3 regions of the Streptomyces sp. SYP-A7185 genome follow, and region 3 is predicted to be linked to each of the others. Evidence: riboswitches for the same ligand, from Rfam matches in the RefSeq annotation. Region 3 holds a riboswitch; each other region holds the start of a gene.
What was found. A riboswitch is a leader RNA that binds a small molecule or an ion and turns the genes downstream of it on or off. The one in region 3 is predicted to bind cyclic di-AMP.
Positions count from the first base shown of each region.

Region 1: linked by a shared signal. The riboswitch ahead of QBL25_RS20640 (M23 family metallopeptidase) and the one ahead of QBL25_RS18385 (transglycosylase family protein) in region 3 are both predicted to bind cyclic di-AMP.
Region 2: linked by a shared signal. The riboswitch ahead of QBL25_RS30280 (M23 family metallopeptidase) and the one ahead of QBL25_RS18385 (transglycosylase family protein) in region 3 are both predicted to bind cyclic di-AMP.

Region 1 is NZ_CP122310.1:4,721,191-4,729,111, reverse strand. It holds gene QBL25_RS20655 (alginate lyase family protein) at 1-393, shown strand, start outside; tRNA gene QBL25_RS20650 (tRNA-Met) at 457-530, shown strand; gene QBL25_RS20645 (PP2C family protein-serine/threonine phosphatase) at 688-1,851, shown strand; cyclic di-AMP (ydaO/yuaA leader) riboswitch at 2,054-2,200, shown strand; gene QBL25_RS20640 (M23 family metallopeptidase) at 2,212-3,297, shown strand; gene QBL25_RS20635 (aldo/keto reductase) at 3,502-4,446, shown strand; gene QBL25_RS20630 (PrsW family glutamic-type intramembrane protease) at 4,463-5,875, opposite strand; gene trmB (tRNA (guanosine(46)-N7)-methyltransferase TrmB) at 5,970-6,761, opposite strand; gene lhgO (L-2-hydroxyglutarate oxidase) at 6,866-7,921, opposite strand, start outside.
Region 2 is NZ_CP122310.1:6,879,761-6,887,681, reverse strand. It holds gene QBL25_RS30295 (GNAT family N-acetyltransferase) at 1-1,440, opposite strand, end outside; gene QBL25_RS30290 (HPr family phosphocarrier protein) at 1,651-1,932, shown strand; gene QBL25_RS30285 (GntR family transcriptional regulator) at 2,159-2,863, opposite strand; gene QBL25_RS30280 (M23 family metallopeptidase) at 3,117-3,920, opposite strand; cyclic di-AMP (ydaO/yuaA leader) riboswitch at 3,933-4,096, opposite strand; gene QBL25_RS30275 (M16 family metallopeptidase) at 4,294-5,679, opposite strand; gene QBL25_RS30270 (M16 family metallopeptidase) at 5,676-7,040, opposite strand; gene QBL25_RS30265 (DNA topoisomerase (ATP-hydrolyzing) subunit A) at 7,254-7,921, shown strand, end outside.
Region 3 is NZ_CP122310.1:4,211,309-4,219,229, forward strand. It holds gene QBL25_RS18370 (DUF501 domain-containing protein) at 1-323, opposite strand, end outside; gene QBL25_RS18375 (FtsB family cell division protein) at 405-884, opposite strand; gene eno (phosphopyruvate hydratase) at 993-2,273, opposite strand; gene QBL25_RS18385 (transglycosylase family protein) at 2,542-3,252, opposite strand; cyclic di-AMP (ydaO/yuaA leader) riboswitch at 3,256-3,445, opposite strand; gene QBL25_RS18390 (transglycosylase family protein) at 3,627-4,622, opposite strand; gene QBL25_RS18395 (cytochrome P450 family protein) at 4,758-6,110, opposite strand; gene QBL25_RS18400 (nucleoside triphosphate pyrophosphohydrolase) at 6,531-7,505, opposite strand; gene QBL25_RS18405 (SurA N-terminal domain-containing protein) at 7,595-7,921, opposite strand, start outside.

The DNA.
Region 1 (7,921 bases), 510 kb from region 3:
TGGTTCGGGCAGAAGACCTTCGCCGACGGGCTCTCGCAGGAGACCTGCCGGAACTTCAAGCACGCCAGCTACTCCCTCGCGGCCACCGCCCACATCGCGGAGACCGCCTGGCACCAGGGCGTCGACCTGTACGGCGAGGTCAAGGACCGGCTGCGGGCCGCGCTCGAATTCCACTCCAAGTACCAGCTGGGCGCCACGGCGCCGGACTGGCTGTGCGGCGGCAAGGTGCAGCGGGACATGGGGCCCGACACCGAGGTCGGCCTCAACCACCTGCGGGAACGGCTGAAGCTCGACCTGCCGGAGACGGAGCGGCTCACCCGTGAGCGGCGGCCCGAGGGGACGGACGACCTGTTCGTGGCCTGGGAGACGCTGACGCACGCCGAGAACGCCTGACGGCGGGACGGAGCGGCCGGTTCGCTTTCACTCCCCCTGATGGCGTAGAGTTGCATTCAACGGCGCGGGGTGGAGCAGCTCGGTAGCTCGCTGGGCTCATAACCCAGAGGTCGCAGGTTCAAATCCTGTCCCCGCTACTGAAGACCGAAGGCCCGGATCCAGAAATGGATCCGGGCCTTCGGCGTTTTCGCCGCGTCCTTCCCCTCCGCGTCCTTCCCCTCTGGGGGGCCGGGCCCATGACCCGGTCGGCCCACACCGGTCGCCCCTCGCCGCCTCTGCGGGAACCCTGGACTAGTGGGGCAGCGAGGAGGACATGGCGGGGGTGGCGGCAAGCACCGCGACGTGCGGCACGAGCGGGCGCTCGTGCGGATCCTTCCCCTGCTGCTCATCGTCGTCGGGGCGGTCTACGACATGTCGACCCCGCCCGAGTTCACCGCCGCGCCCCTCTTCGCCGCGGCCCCCCTGATCGCCGCGCCCTTCTACTCGCTGCTCAGCACGGCCCTCATCGGCACCTGCTCCTGCGTCGCCGTGCTCGCCCTGCACTTCAAGGCCGACACCAGCACCGACGTCGAGGCCGTCACCGAACTGCTCACGGTGGTGACCGTCGCCGTCCTCGCCGTCCTCATCAACCGCGTCGTCCGCCGCAGCGACGAGCAGCTCGCCTCCGCCCGCTCCATCGCCGAGGCCGCCCAGCGCGCCGTACTGCCTCAGCCCGACCCCCGCATCGGGGGGCTCGACGTGGCGGCGCGGTACGAGGCCGCGGAGGCCGACGCGTTCATCGGGGGCGATCTGTACGCCGTGCAGGACACCCCGCACGGCGTACGCGTCATCGTCGGCGACGTACGGGGCAAGGGCATGGGTGCGGTGGCCGCCGTCGCCGTCGTGATCGGGGCGTTCCGGGAGGCCGCCGAGCAGGAGTCCACGCTGGAGGCCGTGGCGCAGCGCCTGGAGCGGGCGCTGGCGCGCGAGGGCACGCGGCGCGACGGGCTCGACGCCTTCGAGGGCTTCACCACCGCCGTCCTCGCCGAGATCGCGCATGGCGACGGTCTGGTGCGCCTGATCAACCGGGGGCACCCGGGCCCGCTGCTCCTGCACGCCGACGGGCGGCTGTGCGTGCTGTCCGCCACCGAGCCCGCGCTGCCGCTGGGGATGGGCGATCTGGGCGCCTGGCCGGACCGTGCGGACGAGGCGGAGTTCCCGCCGGGGGCGATGCTGCTGCTCTACACCGACGGGCTCTCCGAGGCGCGTGACATCCGGGGCGAGTTCTACAACCCGGCGGCCCGGCTCGGGGGCCGGATCTTCCCGGGGCCCGCGGGCCCGGACGCGCTCCTGTCGACGCTCGTCGAGGAGGTGCGGCGGCACACCGGGGGCCGCGGGACCGACGACATGGCGCTGCTGGCCGTACGGCGACCGTCGGCGATGTCACCGGCCGTGACTGAAGGACACCACTCCGCATAACAACTGACGTACTGTCAAGGACGTGTGAAGCTCCGGTGTGTGAAGAAGTGGGGTCAACTCGCCCCGTTCCTGACCCCCGTGTCCCGATAAGTGCGGGCGATGAGCGTTAACGATCAGTCGGAACAGCTTGGAATACGGCCCCGCTGTCTATTAACGTTCGATAACGCAGCGCGGTCGTCCCAGCCGTCACTCGAGTCGGCTCCGCGCGCACGCGCCTAATCCCGAAAGGGAGCCGGGGAACCACTAATTGGGGTGAATCGGGCTTCTGTGCATCCGTGCCAGATGTTCGTAGGAGACCTTCCTGCTCCGAACCCGTCAGCTAACCCGGTAGGCGAGAAGGAAGGAAAGGAGTGCGCCCCAGTGGCGTCCAACCGCCCTGCCCCCCAAGGGGTGTACGCACCGAACGACGACGCATCCGGTGGGTACGCCGATGAACCCTGGGAGGAATGGAATCCCACCGAGGAGTCCATCCGTCCCGTCCGCGGCAGGCACCGCGTCCACAAGCGGGGCGGCGGCGGACTCGCGCGCAGCTCCACCGTTCTCGGCGTAGGCGTCATAGCCGCCGTCGGCGCCGGCGGCATCGCCACCGCGCAGGGCGGCAAGCCCCCGGTCTCCATCGCGATGCCGGACATGTCGGCGGTCACGGACTCGCTGCCGGACGCGGAGTCGCTGCCTGGCGTCGGGGCCCTGATATCCGACGGCTCGTCCGACGCGGGTTCCGAGGACGCGGGCGTGACGACCGCCGCCGCGCCCCTGAGCGCCGCCGGGCTGAGCACCGCGGACGCCGAGCAGGGCAGCACGGACGCCGGCGAGGCACTGCGGGCCCGCATCATGGAACAGGCCGAGAACCAGCAGGACCAGGCGGACGACGCGGTCCAGAAGGCGGCCGAAGAAGCCGCCGTCAAGGAAGCCGCCGCCCAGGCCGCCGCCAAGCAGTCCGCGGCCGAGAAGAAGATCGCCGCCGACAAGGCCGCGGCGAAGAAGAAGGCCGAAGAGGCCGCGAAGAAGAAGGCCGAGGCGGAGCGCCTGGCCAAGCTCGCGAAGAGCTACACCCTCCCCGTCGCCTCGTACACCCTCACCGGCACCTTCGGGCAGCCCGGTTCCATGTGGTCCTCCGGCTACCACACCGGCCTGGACTTCGCGGCGCCCACGGGCACGCCCATCAAGGCGGTCCACTCCGGCACCATCAAGGAAGCCGGCTGGGCGGGGGCGTACGGCTACCGCACGGTCCTCGAACTGGACGACGGCACCGAGGTCTGGTTCTGCCACCAGTCCTCGATGAACGTCAGCGTCGGCCAGAAGGTCACCACCGGCGAGACCATCGGCCGCGTCGGCGCCACCGGCAACGTGACCGGCGCGCACCTCCACATGGAGGTCCACCCGGGCGGCGACGCCACCGGGGTCGACCCCGCGGCCTGGCTGCGCGGCAAGGGCCAGTCGCTCTGAAGTAGCCCCGGAACACCGGCGGTCCCGGCGACAACCCCCCGACGCCAGGACCGCCGGTTCGGCATGTCCGCACCCTGCGTCCTCTCTGCGCCCTCCCTGCGTCCTCCCTGTCCTCCCTGCGTCCTCCCCGGCGGGCGTCCCACGGGACGGAACCGGGATCCCGCAGTACGGAATGCCGAGTTCCGTGGGGGCGTTGAGTCCCGTATGACTTCTCTCCGCACGCTTGGCTCGTCCGACCTCGAGGTTTTCCCGCTCGCCCTGGGCGGCAACGTCTTCGGCTGGACGGCCGACGAGGCGCAGTCCTTCGACGTGCTCGACGCCTACACCGCCGCCGGCGGCAACTTCATCGACACCGCCGACGTCTACTCGGCCTGGGTACCCGGCAACAAGGGCGGCGAGTCCGAGACCGTCCTCGGCAACTGGTTCGCCGCGCGCGGCAACCGCTCCGACGTCGTGCTCGCCACCAAGGTCGGCGCCCACCCCGAGTACAAGGGCCTGTCCGCCGGCACCATCAAGGCCGGGGCCGAGGAGTCGCTGCGCCGCCTGCGCACCGACTACATCGACCTCTACTACACGCACTACGACGACCCGACCGTCCCGGTCGAGGAGATCATCGGTGCGCTCGACGAACTGGTGACGTCCGGCAAGGTACGCGCCATCGCCGCCTCGAACGTGACCCCCGAGCGGCTCCAGGAGTTCCTCGACTTCTCCGACCGCGAGGGCCTCGCGCGCTACTCGGCGCTCCAGCCGCACTACAACCTCGTCTCGCGCGACACGTACGAGGGCCCGCTCCAGGAGGTCGCCTCGCGCTCCGGCCTGGCCGCCGTCCCGTACTACGCGCTCGCCTCCGGCTTCCTGACCGGCAAGTACCGCCCGGGCACGCAGGTCGACAGCGCGCGGGCCGGGAGCGCGGGCAAGCACCTGGAGACCGAGCGGGGCCTGAAGGTGCTGGCCGCCCTGGACGAGGTCGCCCAGGCGCACGACGCGGAGCTCGCGACCGTGGCCCTGGCGTGGCTCGCCGCGCAACCGACCGTGGCGGCGCCGATCGCGTCGGCCCGTACGGTCGAGCAGCTGCCCGCGCTGCTCGCGGTGGGGGAGCTGGAGCTGACGGGGGCCGAGGTGTCGGCGCTGACGGCGGCTTCCGCCTGACCCGGACGGCCGGGGTTCAGCCCCGGTAGGGGTTGTGCGCGGGGTGGGGCATCGCGGGCTGGACGTACGGATATCCGTAGGGGCCCTGCTGCGGGTAGGGCTGGGGGTAGGCCTGCGGATACGGGTGCGGGTGCGGGTGCGCGTAGGCCGGCGCGTGCGGCTGCGCGTGCACCTGCCCATAGGTCTGGCCGTATGCCTGCGGGTACGGCTGCCGGTACCCGTACGGCGGCGGCATCGGGACCGGTGCCGTCGCCCGCGCCGCGTAGGCGAGGGCGGGCCGGGCGGCCTCGCGGCGCTCCCACAGCGCCTGAAGCAGCTCCCGCTCCCGTACGACGAAGTCGGCGCCCGCCCTGCCCCGGCGCCCGCGGTGCCGCAGGAGCGCGAGGGAGGTCGCGTACGCCTCGTACTCGGCGACCGTGCGGGCCGCGGCCTTGCCCTGGGTGTACGAGGCGTAGTCGCGGGCGAGGGTGCGGGCGCGCATCGTGCCGAGCGCGTACGGCTCGGGCGCGGTGAGCCAGCCCGCGACCACGTACGCGGGCAGTTCGGCGCGCACGGTGCGCAGGCCGCGCTGCCTGACCCAGACGACCAGCCAGGTGAGCAGGCCGAAGGCGGGCAGCATGAAGGTGGCGTACACGGCGAAGAAGCCGAACTGCCCGAAGCTGGCCGAGCCGTTCCACAGGGCGTGCAGGCCCATCGCGAGGAGCAGGCCGCCGAGCGGCAGCAGGACGCGCCGCCAGTTCCGCCGGTCGGCGCTGAGCGCGGCGATGCCGAAGCCGATGCCGGTGAGCACGGTGAAGAGCGGGTGCGCGAAGGGCGACATCACGACGCGCACGAAGAACGTCGCCGCGGTCACGGAGGCGAGGCCGGTGTCGCCGTTGAGCTGGTCGGCGCCGAAGGCGCTGCCGAGATAGAGGATGTTCTCGGTGAACGCGAAGCCGGTGGCGGTCACCCCGGCGATCACCACGCCGTCGACGACGCCGGTGAACTCGCGTCTGCGGAAGAGGAAGACGAGCAGGACGGCCGCGGCTTTCGCGCTCTCCTCGACGATCGGCGCTATGACCGTCGCGCCGAGGGTGTCCGCGCTGGTGGGGTCGGCCGTGGCGGTGGCTATCCAGCGGGTCGCGAAGCTGTTCGCGACGATGGCTATCAGGGCGGCGGCACAGGCCCCCCAGGCGAAGGCGAAGAGGAGATTGCGCCAGGGGCCCGGCTGGACGCGTTGCAGCCAGCGGAAGGCGGCCACCAGGAGCGGCACGGGCAGGGTCGCGAGGCCGAGCCCGACCAGGAAGCCCTCGGTGCCGGTCTGCTCCCTGACCAGGGCCAGGATCACCAGGCCGGACAGGGCGAGCAGCGTCACCAGGGCGGCCGCGCGGATCGCCCCTCGCTGCCACCAGCGAGCGTGTCGCAGCCCGGCGGGCCCGTCGGGGGGCATCGGGTACGGGTGCGCAGAACGGGTGGCCACCCGTTGACCCTAACGAGGGACGGGGGTGGGCCGCGACGGTGCCTCGTGCCGCGTGGCCGGAGTCTCAGCCCGCCTGGCCGGAAGTACGGCGGAACAGCAGGTCATGGACCACGTGTCCCTTGTCCAGGCCCTGGCCCTCGAACCGGGTCAGGGGGCGGAAGGCGGGGCGGGGCGCGTATCCGCCGTCCGCCCGGGTGTTCTCGAACGCCGGGTGCGCGGTGAGCACCTCCAGCATCTGCTCGGCGTACGGCTCCCAGTCGGTCGCGCAGTGCAGCACCGCGCCGGGCTTGAGGCGGGGTGCGGCGAGGTCGAGGAAGTCGGGCTGGATGATGCGGCGCTTGTGGTGACGGGCCTTGGGCCAGGGGTCCGGGAAGTAGACGCGCAGGCCGTCGAGCGAGGCGGCCGGGAGCATCTCGCGGAGCAGGATGACGGCGTCGCCGTTCGCGACGCGGACGTTGTCCAGGCCGTTCCGCTCGGCGAGGCCCAGCAGGTTCCCCTGGCCCGGCGTGTGCACGTCGACCGCGAGGACGCAGGTGTCCGGGTCGTCGGCGGCCATCTGCGCGGTGGCCTCGCCCATGCCGAAGCCGATCTCCAGGACGACGGGGCGCTCGGAGCCGAACAGCTCGGCGAGGTCGAGGGTCCGCTGCCCGTCGATGTCCAGGCCCCACTTGGGCCACAGCCGCTGGAGCGCGTCCGCCTGGCCCGCGGTGACGCGGCTCCTGCGGGGCTGGAAGCTGCGGATCCGCCGCTCGAAGTGGGAGCCCGCGGGGTCGGGCGACGGCCCGTCGGGGAAGCGCGGCTGGCCCTTGGGGCGCGCGGGGCGGGGGTGCTCGGGGGTGGGGTTCGGCTCAGACACAGTGGGGGAATTTTAGTCCCTTGCGCGCCGCCCGCCTGCCCGGCCGTGGTCTCGGCGGGTGGCGTCGTCTGCGGCCACGCGCGGGCCGCTGCGGCGCGCGGGGACTACATGGATGCGAGCACCCGCCGGGCCACCTCGCGGCCGATCGGCAGGGACGCCGTCGCCGCGGGCGACGGGGCGTTCAGCACGTGGACGGCCCGCGCGCCCTCCCGTATGAGGAAGTCGTCGGCCAGCGAGCCGTCCCGCAGGACGGCCTGGGCGCGCACTCCCGCGGCCGCCGGCACGAGATCGTCCGAGGTCACCGCGGGGAGGAGGCGCCGGACTGCGGTGGTGAACGCCTCCTTGGAGAAGGAGCGCCGCAGCTCTCCCGCGCCGTACCTCCAGTGGCGGCCTGCCATGCGCCAGGCTCCCGGCCAGCGCAGCGTCCCCGCGAGCTCCCGCGGGCGGACGACACCCCAGTCGTACCCCTCGCGGGCCAGGGCCGGCACCGCGTTCGGGCCCACGTGGACGCCGCCGCCGATGCCCCGCGTCAGATGCACCCCCAGGAAGGGGAAGGCCGGGTCGGGCACGGGATAGACCAGGCCGCGCACCAGCTCGGGGCGGGCCAGGTCGAAGTACTCCCCGCGGAAGGGCACGATCCGCATCTCGGGGTCGTCCCCGGTCAGCATCGCCACCTGGTCGCACTGGAGTCCCGCGCAGTTGACCAGGACCTTTCCGCGCACCACCGAGCCGTCGGCCGTGCGGACGGCCACCCCGAGCGTCGCGCGGCGGTCGATGCGGACGACCTCGGCGCCGTACCGCACGTCGGCCCCGGAGGCGTCCGCGAGGCGCTCGGCCACCGCGCCGTAGTCACAGATCCCCGTGGTGCCGACCTGGATCGCGGCCAGGCCCCGCACCTCGGGTTCGTACTCGGTGATCTGGGCGGGGCCCAGCTCACGGACCGGGATGCCGTTCTCCCTGCCGCGCTGGACGAGGGCGTGCAGGCGGGGCAGCTCGGACCGCTCCGTGGCGACGATCAGCTTGCCGGTGACCTCGTGCGCGATGCCGTACTCCGCGCAGAACTTGACCATCTCGGCGGCGCCCCGCACGGCGTACCGCGCCTTCAGGGAGCCGGGGCGGTAATAGATCCCGCTGTGGATCACTCCGCTGTTGCGGCCCGT
Region 2 (7,921 bases), 2.7 Mb from region 3:
GACCCCCGCCTGGCGCAGCAGCGCCGACACCGTGGCGTGCGGCAGGCGCGTGGCCTGCACGGCGTGCCCCGTGGGCGCGATCCCGCTGTGCCGGGCGCCCTGCACCACGACCAGCGGCTTGGCCGTCGCCGCGCGCCGGGCGAGCCGGGTGAACTTGCGCGGGTTGCCGATGGATTCGAGGTACATCAGGGCGACGTCGGTGTCCGGGTCCTCGTACCAGTACTGGAGGACGTCGTTGCCGGACACGTCCGCGCGGTTGCCCGCGCTCACGAAGGTCGACAGGCCCGCGCCCCGCCGGTGGAGCCCGGACAGGAGCGCGATGCCGATCGCACCGGACTGGGTGAAGAGGCCGATCCGGCCGCGCTCGGGGGGATGCGGGGCCAGCGAGGCGTTGAGCCGCACGTCCGGCGAGGTGTTGATGACGCCGAAGGCGTTCGGGCCGAGGATGCGCGTGCCGTACGACCTCGCCTGCCGCACCAGTTCGCGCTGGCGCTCCCGCCCCTCGGGGCCGCTCTCCGCGTATCCGGCGGAGATCACGACGAGCCCGAGCACCCCGCGCTCACCGCACTCGGCGACGGCCTGCGGCACCCGCTCGGCGGGCACGGTGACGACGGCGAGCTCGACGGTCTCGTCGATGTCGCGCACGGAGCGATGGGCGGGCACGCCGTCGACCTCGGTGCCCTCCTCGAACGCGCTGTTCACCGCGTACAGCTGGCCCGTGAAGCCCGCGCCCCGGAGATTGCGGAGCACGCTGCGCCCGACCCCGCCGGCCGTGCGCCCGACGCCGATCACGGCGACCGACTTCGGCGTGAGCAGCCGCTGCACCGAGCGCGCCTCGGCCCGCTGTTCACGGGCGCGCTGCACGGCGAGCGAGCGGTCGGTGGGCTCCAGATCGAATTCGAGCCGTACGACGCCGTCCTCGAAGCTGCGCTTCTGCTGGTACCCGGCATCGGTGAACACCTTGATCATCTTGGTGTTCGCGGGCAGCACCTCGGCGGCGAAGCGGCGGATGCCGCGCTCCCTGGCGACGGCGGCGATGTGTTCCAGGAGCGTGGAGGCGACCCCCCTGCCCTGGTGGGCGTCCTGCACGAGGAAGGCGACCTCGGCCTCGTCGGCGGGCGCACTGGCGGACATGCCGCGCTCGTCGATGCGGTCGAAGCGCACGGTGGCGATGAACTCGCCGCCGACGGTGGCCGCAAGACCCACCCGGTCCACCTGGTCGTGATGGGTGAAGCGGTGTACGTCCTTGGCGGACAGACGGGGGTAGGGGGCGAAGAAGCGGTAGTACTTCGATTCGTCCGAGACCTGCTCGTAGAAGCTGACCAGGCGGTCCGCGTCCTCGGCCGTGATCGGCCTGATGCGGGCGGTGCCTCCGTCACGCAGCACGACGTCGGCTTCCCAGTGGGAGGGGTATGCGTGCCGGTCCGACGGGGTCTGCATGGGCCCAGGGTACGGGTCGCGGGGGCGCTCCCGCCGGGGCAGGCTAGGAGACGTCGCGGGGCGGGACGAGGGTCCGTGGCACGAGGACGTACGGTCGACGGAGCACGGACCATCGGCCGGCGCCGTACGGACCAACGGCCGGTGGAGCACCCGCGACGGCATGAGACACTGGTCTAGACAAGTGCGAGACACCTGGAAGGGCAGCAACACATGGCTGAGCGCCGCGTCAACGTCGGCTGGGCCGAGGGCCTTCACGCCCGACCCGCCTCCATCTTCGTCCGCGCGGCCACCGCCGCCGGCGTCCCCGTGACGATCGCCAAGGCTGACGGCAACCCCGTGAACGCCGCCTCCATGCTCGCGGTGCTCGGTCTGGGCGCGCAGGGCGGCGAGGAGATCGTGCTCGCCTCCGACGCCGAGGGCGCGGACGCCGCTCTCGACCGTCTGGCGAAGCTGGTCGCGGACGGCCTCGAGGAACTCCCCGAGACCGTCTGACGACGACCGGCACGCATTCACGCGCATTCACCGAAGGGCCCGCCCGATACCGGGGCGGGCCCTTCGGCGTTTCCGCGCCCGCCGCCCACGAAATACTCAGGGGAATTGTTCTGCATTCGGGCAGCAGAATTCAACCGTCCGCCGCCCGGCCGAATAGCACTTATTTGTATACGGCGCTTCTGTTAATACCGGAGGCCCGTCGTGTTGACGGCGTGTTGCCAATGCCTCACACGATCACGGCACGCACGGCGTTCGCGGCACCTCTGGCATTCATGGCGCCAGCGGTGCTCGCGGCGCCCGCTGCGCGGGGAAAGCGCGGCCGGTGCGCGGCCGTCGACCGCTCCGCGTGCGACGCGGTGAGCGACCTGGCCCGCTCGGCGTCCCCGCGCGCCACCGCGTCGACGATCGCGGCGTGTTCGGCCCAGGCCTCCGCGGGGGCGGCCGACGTCTCCAGCACGTACATCCAGGCGATCTTGTGCCGGAGCTGCGTGAGCAGGGCCGTGAGGCCCGGGCTGCCGGACGCCTGGGCGAGCGTCTCGTGGAACCAGCCGCCCAGGGAGCGCAGATCCTCGCTCCGGCCGTGCCGCGACCGCTCCTGGCCGAGCCGCACGAGGCCGCGCAGGACCTTCAGATGGGCCTCCGTGCGGCGCTGGGCGGCGCGGGCGGCGCCCAGCGGCTCCAGGAGCGCGCGGATCTCCAGGAGGTCGGCCGCCTCCTGCTCGGTGGGCTCCGCGACGCACGCGCCCGCGTGCCGGCGCGTGACGACGAACCCCTCGGCCTCCAGGGTGCGCAGGGCCTCGCGCACGGGGACGCGGGAGACCCCGTAGCGGCGCGCGAGCAGTTCCTCGGTGAGCCGGCCGCCCCGTTCGTAGACACCGGAGACGATGTCGTCCCGGATGGCCGTGCATACCGAGTGCGCGGGAATGCGCATGACTGACCTCCGCCTTAATCCCCGCGAAACGCGGTCGATCGACGCCTGCTCCGCGACTCTATTGCAGAACGGCCGAATTTCCGACGGGCGGCCGAAATCCAGGGATACTTTTGGCCAAAGGAGATACGGGAACGGCGAAAGCCCCGGCTCTCGACGAGCCGGGGCTTTCGGTGAATCGGTGCTCTGCGGCGTCCGCCGGGATCAGTGCCGATCAGGCGTCGACCAGGCCTCTGTCAGGCCCGTCAGGCGTGGATCAGACGTTGACGCCGTGCGAGCGGAGGTACGAGATCGGGTCGATGTCCGTGCCGTAGTCCTCGCCGGTGCGGGCCTCGAAGTGGAGGTGCGGGCCGCTGGAGTTGCCCGTGGAGCCGGAGAGGCCGATCTGCTGGCCGGGGGTGACCGCCTGGCCGACCGTGACGCCGAGGGACGACATGTGGCCGTACTGGGTGTAGGTGCCGTCGTTCATCTTGATGACCACGTTGTTGCCGTAGGCGCCGCCCCAGCCGGCCTCGACGACGGTGCCGGAGCCCACCGCGTGGACCGAGCTGCCGGACGCGGCGTGGAAGTCGATGCCGGTGTGGCTGCCGGAGGACCACATGGCGCCGCCGGTCTGGTAGCCCGTGGAGACGTACGAGCCGGAGATCGGGGCGACGTAGGTGTTCAGGCGCTTGCGCTCGGCCTCGCGAGCGGCACGCTCCTTGGCCTCGCGCTCCTTCTTGGCCTTAGCCTTCGCCTCGGCCTCGGCCTTGCGCTTGGCCTCCTCGGCCTTCTTCTTGGCGGCCTCTTCGGCCTTCTTGGCGGCCGCGGCGGCGTCGGCGGCCTGCCGCTGGGCGGTGGCCTGCGCGTCGATGCTCTCGGCGAGCGAGTCGCCCACGGAGATGGCCTGGGTCAGACCGGTGTGTTCGAGGGCCGCCGCGTCGTCGGCGGCGAGCGCCGGAGCGGCCAGGCCTCCGATGACACCGGTGGTGGTGAGGGCTGCGACGCCCGCCACGTTCGCGGTCGTACGCGTGAGGCGGCTCGGGCGACGGTGCTTCCCGGTGGCACGGGTGAACGCCATGAAGCGGCTGATCCTTTCCTTCCTTCTCGCCTACCGGGTTAGCTGACGGGTTCGGAGCAGGAAGGTCTCCTACGGATCCCTCACCTCTCGGCAAGGTTCCCGATTCACCCCAAGGGGACATGTGGGTCCCCGGCTCCCCTGGCTCGCGCCGTACGGGGACTCGGCGATGACTGTCCGGTGCCGCGGGCGCGGCGTACTGCATGACGAACAGCCGGGATGACGCTAAGCGGGCCGTCTTTCAAACGACAAACGGATCAGAGCATTTGTAGCGCACGCCACAGGTCAGACACGCAATCTCCATAGCAATTCGGACATATGAGAACCCCAGGAGCAAAATCCAGCCACTGGGGTCCCCATATGTCCTGACTGACACTCAGCCGGTGACCACACTCACTTCACCGATGCCGAGCGCCCTGACGGGCTCCTCGATCCGCGCGGCGTCACCGACGAGCACCGTCACGAGACGGTCCACGGGGAAAGCGCTCACCACGGCGGCGGTGGCCTCCACGGTGCCGGTCGCAGCCAGCCTGCGGTACAGCTGGGCCTGGAAGTCGTCCGGCAGGTGCTGCTCGACCTGGTCGGCGAGGGTGGCCGCGACGGACGCCGCCATCTCGTACTTGAGCGGGGCGACGCCCACCAGGTTCTGCACGGCCACGTCGCGCTCGGCGTCCGTGAGGCCGTCGGCGGCGAGGGTGCGCAGGACCTTCCACAGGTCGTCGAGCGCCGGGCCCGTGGACTCGGTGTCCACGGAGCCGCTGATGGCCAGCATCGCGGCGCCGGTGCCCTCCGGGGTGGAGCGCAGGACCTGGGCGAACGACCGTACGCCGTAGGTGTATCCCTTCTCCTCGCGCAGGACGCGGTCCAGGCGCGAGGTGAGGGTGCCGCCGAGGCAGTACGTGCCGAGCACCTGCGCGGGCCAGACGCGGTCGTGGCGGTCCGGTCCCACGCGGCCGATGAGCAGCTGCGTCTGGACGGCTCCGGGGCGGTCCACGATGACGACACGCCCGGTGTCATCCGCCGTCACCGGAGGCACCGGACGCGGCTCGGCGGTGCCGCCCGTCCAGGCGCCGACGGTGTCGGCGAGGACGGCGTCCAGGTCGATGCCGGTCAGGTCGCCCACGACGACGGCCGTCGCCGTGGCGGGCCGCACGTGCTTCTCGTAGAAGGTGCGCACCGCCGCCGAGTCGATGGCCGTGACCGTCTCCTCGGTGCCCTGGCGCGGGCGCGACATGCGCGAGGTCGCCGGGAAGAGCTGGCGCGAGAGCTCCTTGGCGGCGCGGCGGCCCGGGTTGGCGGCCTCGTGCGGGATCTCGTCCAGGCGGTTGCGCACGAGGCGCTCGATCTCGCCGTCCGCGAAGGCGGGGGCGCGCAGGGCGTCGGAGAGCAGGCCCATCGCCTTCGGCAGCCGGGAGACCGGCACCTCCAAAGAGACACGGACGCCGGGGTGGTCGGCGTGCGCGTCCATGGTGGCGCCGCAGCGGTCGAGTTCGGCGGCGAAGTCCTCGGCGGAGTGCTTGTCCGTGCCTTCGTTGAAGGCCCTCGCCATGATCGTGGCGACGCCGTCGAGGCCCTTGGGCTCCGCGTCGAGCGGCGCCTCGATGTGGATCTCCACGGCGACGACCTGCTGGCCGGGGCGGTGGCAGCGCAGCACCGTGAGGCCGTTGTCCAGGGTGGCGCGCTCGGGCGCGGGGAACGCCCACGGCCGTGCGGTGCCCGCCTGGGGCTGCGGGTGGAACTGCATCGTTGCGGCCTCGCTCACTTCGCCGCCTCCTCTTCGTCCTCGTCGGTGGCTTCGCCGGCCTCGGCGGCCGCGTTGCCCTCCACGGGCTCGTACACGAGCACCGCGCGGTTGTCGGGGCGCAGACGGGCCGCCGCGGCCGCCTTGACCTCGTCCGCGGTGACGTCGAGGACGCGCCCGACGGCGGTCAGGGCGAGCTGCGGGTCGCCGAACAGGACGGCGTACCGGCACAGTTCGTCCGCGCGGCCCGCCACCGTGGCGAGCCGGTCGAGCCACTCGCGCTCCAGCTGTGCCTGGGCGCGCTCCATCTCCTCCTCGGTGGGGCCCTCTTCCGCGAAGCGGGCGAGCTCCTCGTCCACGGCGGCCTCGATGACCGGGACCTCGACGTCGCCGGACGTCTTCACGTCGAGCCAACCCAGCGAGGGGGCGCCGGCGAGCCGCAGCAGGCCGAAGCCGGCCGCCACGGCGGTGCGGTCGCGGCGCACGAGGCGGTTGTAGAGCCGGGAGGACTCGCCGCTGCCGAGGACCGTGAGCGCCAGGTCGGCCGCGTCGCACGCGCGCGTGCCGTCCTCGGGCAGGCGGTAGGCGGCCATCAGGGCGCGGGCCGGGACCTCCTCCTCGACGACCTCGCGCAGCTCCTTGCCGATGATGTCCGGCAGCGAGCCGTCGCGCGGCGGCTGCTTGCCGTCGTGCGAGGGGATCGACCCGAAGTACTTCTCGACCCAGGCCAGGGTCTGCTCCGGGTCGATGTCGCCGACGACGGACAGGACGGCGTTGTTGGGCGCGTAGTACGTGCGGAAGAAGTGCCGCGCGTCCTCCAGCGTCGCCGCGTCCAGGTCGGCCATGGAGCCGATGGGGGTGTGGTGGTAGGGGTGGCCCTCGGGGTACGAGAGGGCGGTCAGCTTCTCGAAGGCGGTGCCGTAGGGAACGTTGTCGTAGCGCTGGCGGCGCTCGTTCTTCACGACGTCGCGCTGGTTCTCCATGGATTCTTCGTCGAGCGCGGAGAGCAGCGAGCCCATGCGGTCGGCTTCGAGCCACAGGGCCAGCTCCAGCTGGTGTGTGGGCATGGTCTCGAAGTAGTTGGTGCGCTCGAAGCTCGTGGTGCCGTTGAGCGACCCGCCCGCTCCCTGGACCAGTTCGAAGTGGCCGTTGCCGTGCACCTGCTTCGAGCCCTGGAACATGAGGTGCTCGAAGAGGTGGGCGAGGCCCGTACGCCCCTTGACCTCGTGGCGCGAGCCGACGTCGTACCAGAGGCAGACCGCGGCGACCGGGGTCAGGTGGTCCTCGGAGAGCACCACGCGCAGGCCGTTGGCCAGCCGGTGCTCGGTCGCTGTCAGGCCGCCGGAGCCGGCCTCGGCTGTGGCCGTGTGACCCATGGGCATGTACGTCCCTTCGATCGCGAAAAACTGGAAATTCTGCCAGTCCTGCCACTGTATGCAAGCGTGCCGACAACCTGTGAAGTTCCCGCTCCGCGCTCGGCGTAGTCGGCCCCGAAGTCCGGGTCGTGGTCGGCGTTGTCAGTGGGACAGTCCACAATGGTCGGCGTCAGATCCCGTTGAAGCCCTGGCAGACACCGTGAAGGAGCCGCAGCAGCGATGGCCCGCCGCAGCACGAAGACCCCGCCGCCCGACGAGTCGTTCGAGGAGAAGATCCTCGACATCGACGTCGTCGACGAGATGCAGGGCTCCTTCCTCGAGTACGCGTATTCGGTCATCTACTCGCGCGCCCTGCCGGACGCCCGCGACGGCATGAAGCCGGTGCACCGCCGCATCGTCTACCAGATGAACGAGATGGGCCTGCGCCCCGACCGGGGGTACGTGAAGTGCGCCCGTGTCGTCGGCGAGGTCATGGGTAAGTTGCACCCGCACGGCGACGCGTCGATCTACGACGCCCTGGTCCGTATGGCCCAGCCCTTCTCCATGCGCCTGCCGCTGGTGGACGGCCACGGCAACTTCGGCTCGCTGGGCAACGACGACCCGCCGGCCGCCATGCGGTACACCGAGTGCAAGATGGCCGACGCCACGTCCCTGATGACGGAGTCGATCGACGAGAACACCGTCGACTTCGAGTCGAACTACGACGGCCAGGAGCAGGAGCCGGTCACCCTCCCGGCGGCCTACCCGAACCTCCTGGTGAACGGCGCGTCGGGCATCGCCGTCGGCATGGCGACGAACATGCCCCCGCACAACCTCGGCGAGGTCATCGCCGCCGCCCGCCACCTGATCAAGCACCCCGGGGCCGACCTGGAGACGCTGATGCGTTT
Region 3 (7,921 bases):
ATGTAGTCCTCGTGCGCCGCGCGGTACGCGGCGGCCAGCTCGGGGTCCGTCTTCAGCCGCTCCGACATCTCCTTCATGACGCCGTTGGCCTCAAGGGTGCCGATCGCGGAGGCGGCCCGCGGGCACGTCAGGTAGTACGTCGTCGGGAACGGCGTCCCGTCCGGCAGGCGCGGCGCCGTCTCGACGACGTCCGGCTGCCCGCACGGGCAGCGGTGGGCGATGGCCCGCAGGCCGCGCGGCGGACGGCCGAGCTGCTGCTTGAAGGCCTCGACGTCGGCGTCGGTGGGCTCGGTGCGCGGGGTGGTCGGCGGGGGCGTTTCCATGCCTGTCTTTCGATCGTTTCCGTAGAGGTTCTGTCGGGTCCGGGCGCCCGGACCCGAGCGTTCGAGCTCGGCCGTCCGAGCTCAGTTCTCGTCCGCGCGGTCGGCCTTGTCCACGCCGTCCCAGACGTTCGAGTACCAGGGCCTGGCGGCGGCCTTCTGGTCGGCGCGCTGCTTCTTCGCCGCCGCGGGGTCGATCACCGTGTAGCCGGTCTCGCCCGGCATCACGTAGTGCAGCCGGTCCCGGATGCGCTGCTCCGCGTACGCGTCGTCCCGCCAGCGGGCCTTCTCGTCGCGCAGCTTCTCGACGTTCTCGCGGCGCTCGGCCTGCTCCTTGCGCTGGTCGGCGATCTCCGCGCGCTGGGAGACGTACTGCCTTATCGGGTAGGCGAGCGCGACGACCAGCGAGCAGAGCACCAGCGCGAGGAGCGCGGCGCGGCCCGTGAGCCGGGAGCGGCGCGCCTGGCGCTTGGTCTGGGAGCGGTAGACACGCTCCGCGGTCTGCTCGCCGAGCAGCCGCAGCCTGGTCGCGGTGGAGAACCGGTCGCGGTCCTTCACGGCCATGTGTGCCGCCTCCCCGATACGTACGTACGTCCCCGCACACGGTACGGGACCGAGTGCGGGGACGTACGTAACTGCTCGGCGGAGCCGGGTCCGGTGAGCCCGGAGCCGTCAGCCCTTGAAGCGGGGGAACGCCGAACGGCCGGCGTAGACCGCGGCGTCGTCCAGGATCTCCTCGATGCGGAGCAGCTGGTTGTACTTGGCGACGCGCTCGGAGCGGGCCGGGGCGCCGGTCTTGATCTGGCCGCAGTTGGTGGCGACGGCGAGGTCGGCGATGGTGACGTCCTCGGTCTCGCCGGAGCGGTGCGACATCATGCACTTGAAGCCGCTGCGCTGGGCCATCTCGACGGCGTCCAGGGTCTCGGTCAGCGAGCCGATCTGGTTGACCTTCACCAGGAGGGCGTTCGCGGACTTCTCCTCGATGCCGCGGGCCAGGCGCTCGGGGTTGGTGACGAACAGGTCGTCGCCCACGAGCTGGACCTTGTCGCCGAGCTTCTCGGTGATGACGTTCCAGCCGGCCCAGTCGTCCTCGAACAGCGGGTCCTCGATGGACACGAGCGGGTACGAGGCGACGAGCTCCTCGTAGTACTCGGTCATCTCGGCGGCCGAGCGGGACTTGCCCTCGAACTCGTACGTGCCGTCCTTGTAGAACTCGGACGCGGCGACGTCGAGCGCGAGCGCGATCTGCTCGCCGGGGACGTAACCGGCCTGCTTGATGGCCTCAAGAATGAGGTCGAGCGCGGCGCGGTTGGAGTCCAGGTTCGGGGCGAAGCCGCCCTCGTCGCCCAGGCCGGTGGAGAGGCCCTTGTCCTTCAGGACCTTCTTCAGCGTGTGGTAGACCTCGGTGCCCCAGCGCAGGGCCTCGGAGAACGACTCGGCGCCGATCGGCGCGATCATGAACTCCTGGATGTCGACGTTCGAGTCGGCGTGCGACCCGCCGTTCAGGATGTTCATCATCGGAACGGGCAGCAGGTGCGCGTTCGGGCCGCCGAGGTAGCGGAAGAGCGGGAGGTCGGAGGCCTCCGACGCGGCGTGCGCGACGGCGAGCGAGACGCCGAGGATGGCGTTGGCGCCGAGCGAGCCCTTGTTGTCGGTGGCGTCGAGGTCGAACATCGCCTGGTCGATCAGGCGCTGCTCGGTCGCGTCGTATCCGACGAGCTCCGGGCCGATCTGCTCGATGACGGCGAGGACGGCCTTCTCCACGCCCTTGCCCATGTAACGGTTGGGGTCACCGTCACGGAGTTCGATGGCCTCGAAAGCACCGGTGGACGCACCGGACGGAACGGCGGCACGACCCGTGCTGCCGTCGTCGAGGCCGACCTCGACCTCGACCGTGGGGTTGCCTCGGGAGTCCAGGATTTCCCGGGCTACGACGACGTCGATGGACGGCACGAGCATCTCCTTCTGGGATGTGACGCGAGTACGCGAGGCGTTGGCCTCGCGGACACGAGCCTAACCGGCTCCCGGGCAAGAGCCAGCCGAGCGACCGCCCTGTGGACAAACCGAGAGCAAAATGTTTCCGAACGGAACAAAGCGTGGAGGGCACACATGACCCCGCCCCGGTGCGTACGGGGGATACGCGCACCGGGGCGGGGTGGACCCGTGGGGGACGGGGGTGGAACGGGCGGCGCCTCCGCCGAAGCGCCGCCGTCGCCGGCCCTTAGCTCAGGTGGAGCTGCTGGCCCGGGTAGATCACGTCGGCGTTGTCGATGATGTCGCCGTTCAGCTTGTACACCTTGTGCCAGCCGCCCTTGACGTTCTTCGCCTCGGCGATCTTGGAGAGGGTGTCACCCTTCTTGACCTTGTACTCGCCGTCGCCCTTCTTGACCGTCTTGCCGGTCGGGGTCTCGACGGTCTTCTTGGACTCGGTCTTCGGAGCCTCGGCCTTGGGAGCGGCCTGCTGCGGCTGCTCGGTCTGGGCGCTGGGCTGGCTCTTGGGCTGCTCCTGGGGCTGCTGCTGCTGCGGGGCGCTCTGCTGCGCACCGCCACCCTCGTTGGAGGCGCCCGAGAGGCCGACGCCGCAGCTCGGCCAGGCACCCTTGCCCTGACCCGCGAGGACCTTCTCGCCGATCTCTATCTGCTGGGCCTTGGAGGCCTTGTCCGCGCTGGGCGCGTACTTCGTGCCGCCGTACGCCGCCCACGTGGACGACGAGAACTGAAGACCGCCGGTGTAGCCGTTGCCCGTGTTGATCGACCAGTTGCCGCCGGACTCGCACTGGGCGACGGCGTCCCACTCGGAGTTCGTCGCGGCGGAGGCCGAGCCGGCCGCCATCAGCGGGGCCGCGACCGCGACACCGGTGACACCGGCGAGCGTGGCGACACGAGTGGCCTTGGACGGGCGGCGGTGCTTGCCCTTGCTGGAAAACAGCATGAGTGATCCCCTCACCGACGCCTGCGAGGTGAGCTGTCGGGTTCGGGCCGATGAAGTTGCCCGGCCGCGCTTCCTCGAAGCGCGGCTTAACCCCTAGCCGTTCCCGTCCGTCCGCCTCGCTCTCACGAGACTCAACGGCCGGGCCCGGCGGAAACCTTGGGTCCCCCGCTCCTGCCTACGGCGCTTACGCGACGACTGTTCCCGACCGGCCGTTGGCAGGACTCGGCGTACCGACCGGCGGGGCCCGCTGTGGCGAGCGGTCACGACCGTAGACATGCGATCGGCGGAATTTCAAAGACGATCAGGGCTTCTGAGACCCATCTCTCACTTGCGCCAATTGGGACATCAAGCGCAAAGCGACTCGCCAACTACCCCTACTTTTCGCCCAAATCGAGGCTCTGACCGGGAAGGATGAGATCGGGGTCGGAGCCGACCGACTTCTCGTTCCCGGCGTACAGCTCGGTCCACCCGCCCTTCACGTCGAGGTCGTCCGCGATGGCCGAGAGGTTGTCGCCGGAGCGCACCGTGTACGTCCCGTCCGAGCCGTCCCGCTGACGCTCCTCGCCGCGGGAGGCATGCCGGCCCGAGCCCTCGCGGGCGGTGTCGCCGGACGGTTCGTCGGCGGCGCTGCCGCCGCGGTGGCGGCCGCCCTTCTCGTCGGCGGAGGGGGTGGAAGGAGTGGAGTCGGGAGAAGTGGCCTCGTCCGCTTCGGACTTGCCGGTCTCGCCGGTCTCGCCGGACTTGGCCGAACCATCCGACTTGTCTGACTCGTCGTGATTCTTGTCTCGCGAGGCGTCGTCCGCGTCGGGCTTCCCGGAGGGCTCGGCCTCGTCCGAGGGGTCGGCCGACTTGCCCGTCGAGGTGCTCGACTCGCCCGACTTACCCTTATCGGACGACTTGTCCGACTCGTCCGGCGTGGCGGACTCCGCCGAGTCCGACGGTTCGTCAGAGGGGATCGTGATCGGGGCGCCCGGGTCGACGTCGGCCGCGGCACCGTCCTGGGTGAGACCGGCGATGGGTGCGCAGCTCGGCCACGCCTTGGGGCCCTGGTCGTCGAGGACCTTCTCGGCGACGGAGATCTGCTGGGAGCGGCTGGCCTGGTCGGCGCTCGGCGCGAAGTCGAGGCCGCCGTACTCCTCCCAGACCTCCTGCGTGAACTGGAACCCGCCGTAATACCCGTTGCCCGCGTCCGCGCTCCAGGATCCGCCGCTCTCGCACTCCGCGAGCTTGTCCCACGTGGCGGTGTCCGCCGCGCTCGCACTGGTGGCGCCGAGCAGCGGGATGGCGATGGCCGATCCCGCCACTCCTGCCGCGACGATCAGGGCCGGGGCCTGGCGGGGGCGTCGGTGACGACCATGGCCGGAGAGCATGCGGTTGCCTTTCGCGTGACTGGAGCGACGACTGCGACACGGGATGCCGAGTCGTCGTGAACGTAGCGGGAGTCGAACGCTTGTCACAAGTCGATGCAGCGGAGATCACGTGAAAGTCACAGTCTTGACGGCTTGTCAGCTGGACGGCGGTTCCGGCGTCTGATATTTGCTCCGCTGTGCGGGTGTGAACTCCACGGGCAGCGTGCGGAGTCCGCGCATGATGAGTCCGCCACGCCACCTCAAATCACCAGGTTCCGCCGCGAGTCGCAGGTCAGGGAGGCGGCGCAGCAGGGTCGCGAGGGCGGCCTGGCCTTCGAGGCGGGCCAGGGGTGCGCCGAGACAGTAATGAATGCCATGGCCGTAGCCGAGGTGTTGGTTGTCGCGGCGGGAGAGGTCGAGCGTGTCCGGCAGATCGAATCGTGCGGGATCCCGATCGGCGGCGGCGAGGACGACCAGGACGGGGTCGCCGGCCGCGATCTCCTCCACTCCGATCGTCAGCGGCTCGGTGGCGAAGCGCCAGGTGGCCAGTTCGACGGGCCCGTCGAAGCGGAGGAGTTCCTCGAGGCCGGTCTCCAGGAGCGCGGTGTCGCCGTCCGCGAGGGATTCCTGGAGCCGCGCGCGCTGCTCCGGGTGGGTGAGGAGGGCGTACGTCCCGTTCCCGATGAGGTTGACGGTGGTCTCGAAGCCGGCGAACAGGAGGATGAAGGCCATCGCTGCGGCCTCGTTCTCGGTGAGGTGCTCGCCGTGGTCCGAGGCGCGGATGAGTCCGGAGATGAGGTCGTCGCCGGGTTCGAGGCGCTTGCGGTGGATCAGCTCGGCGAGGTAGCCGCGCATCTTCTTCACGGACCGGGCGACCCCGCCCCGGGGCCCGCCGCCGTGGCGGATCATCATGCCCGCCCAGTCGCGGAAGTCGTCCTGGTCCTCGCGGGGCACGCCGAGGAGGTCGCAGATCGCGTAGATGGGGAGCGGGAAGGCGAAGTCGTGGATGAGGTCGGCTTCCCCCTTCTCCGCGAACCGGTCGATGAGGTGGTCGGTCAGCTCCTGGACCCGGGGCGCGAACTCGGCGACGCGGCGCGGCGTGAAGGCCTTGGAGACCAGGCGCCTCAGCCGGGTGTGGTCCGGCGGGTCGATGTTGAGCAGGTGCGTCATGAGGTTGGCGCTGCGCTCGCCCGGGATGCCGGTCTTGCTCTTCGCGTGCGCGGGCTCGACGTGGTGGGCCGGGTTCTTGCTGAGCCGCTGGTCGGCGAGCGCCTGCTTGGCGTCGGCGTACCGCGTGACCAGCCAGGCCTCCACGCCGCTGGGCAGCCGGGTCCTGCGCACGGGCGCGTGCTCGCGGAGCCAGGCGTAGGCGGGGTAGGGGTCGGTGGCGAACTCCCACGAAAAGAGCTCGGGCACGGGACCCCGGACCTCGGGCACGGGGGCGTGCGCCCCCGCGGGACAGGTCGCAGGGACGTCCCCTGCGGGGGCGGGCGGCGGCTGGTCTGGCATGGGGACGACGTTATCCGGCGCCATCGCCACGGACTCCGCCGCGTTCGCCCGCGGGTGGGGGGCGGGGCGGACGGGCCGGGCGGGCCCGGCGGGCCGGTCGGGCGGGCGGGCGGGCGGGCCGGTCGGGCGGACGGGCGGGCCGGACACGACGTGCGGCACATGGCGCACGGACCGGACGGCCGCGTACGACGGACGGGCCGCGCACGCCACGGACGACGGACGGGCCGGACAGCCGCGTACGACGGACGGGCCGGACAGCCGCGTACGACGGACGGGCCGCGCACGCCACGGACGCCGGACTGGCCGGACGGCCGCGTACGCCGGACGGGCCCCGCACGCCACGGACGCCGGACGGGCCGGGGCCCCGACCCCGGACGGGCCTCCCCTCCCCCGCCGGACCCGGTGCGGACCCCTACACCCCTACGCGCTCTCCGCCGCCAGCACCGCGTCCCGGTACGCGCGGGCCGCCGCCCGCAGTGCCGCCTCCGGGTCCGTGCCCTCCGCCTCGGCCCGCAGTGCGAGGGCCAGGAGTTCGTAGCCGATGCCGTGTCCGGTGGGGAGGGGGACGTCGAGGCCCGCCGTCCGTACCCGGGAGGCCAGTTTCGCCGCGAGGGCCAGGCCCGGCTGTCCCAGGGGGATGCCTTCCGTCACCGACGAGCGCTGCTTCTCCTCGGCCTTCGTGCGCAGCCAGTGCGCCTTCACGTCCTCGGGCGTGTCCGCCGAGTCGTCGCCGAAGACGTGCGGGTGACGGTGGATCAGCTTCTCGACGATCGTGCCCGCCACGTCGTCCACGGAGAAGGGGGACTCCTCGTCCTCCTCGGCGATGCGCGCGTGGAAGACCACCTGGAGCAGGACGTCGCCCAGCTCCTCGCGCAGTTCCTCCCGGTCGCCCTCCTCGATCGCCTCGACCAGCTCGTACGCCTCCTCGATCGCGTACTTCGCCAGGCCCTTGTGCGTCTGCTGGGAGGACCACGGGCACTCGGCGCGGATCTGGTCCATGACCTGGACGAGGTCGAGGAGCCGCGCGCCGGGCAGGTCGTACGAGGCCGGGAGCAGCTCCAGGTCCGGCATCGCCACGCGCCCCGAACCCGCGAGCCTGGCCAGGCCGTCCGTCAGGGCCTGGTCGCCCTCGGCCGTGGCGACGACCAGGACCGTACGGCCGCCGGCGCAGGCGTCCACCAGATCCTGGGCGGCGGGTGCCACCTGCTCCACCGCCACGCCCGCCTCGCGCAGGTAGGGCAGCTGGGGGTGGTCCGCGTCGGCGCACAGCACCCGGTCCGCCGCGTGCAGGGCCTGCCACGCGGGCCAGGAGAGGAGGCCGGGGGCCACCCGGTGGCTGGTGGTGAGGAGGATGACGCGGCCGGGGGCGTCGGCCGGAGGCGTGGTTTCGTTCACCCGTCGAACGTAACCCACGCCGCCGACGCCCCCTCGGGGGCGTCTTCAGGACTGCCCGGGGGTGCCCTCAAGCCTGCCCGGGGCCGTCCTCAGGCCTGCTTGGGCGCCGCGTCGCCGTCCTTGGACACCTCACGCACCCACGGCGTCTTGGTGTCCGCGCGCTTACTCTTCTCCACGTCCCACGTGCCGTACCGCGGGTTCAGGTCCACGTCCAGCTTCTTGGAGGCCTTGGACAGCGCCTTCCAGAAGGTCGCCTGGCCCTCCGGGGCGTTCATGTCCGCGCCGAGCGCCTTCGCCAGCTTCTGGGCCTCGATCTCCGTACGCAGGCTCTCCTCCAGGCGGGACGGAGCCACGCTGTACTGCTGGAGCCAGCCCTGTTCGAGCGCCTTCTTGCCGCCCGCCTGCTCTTCGAGGCC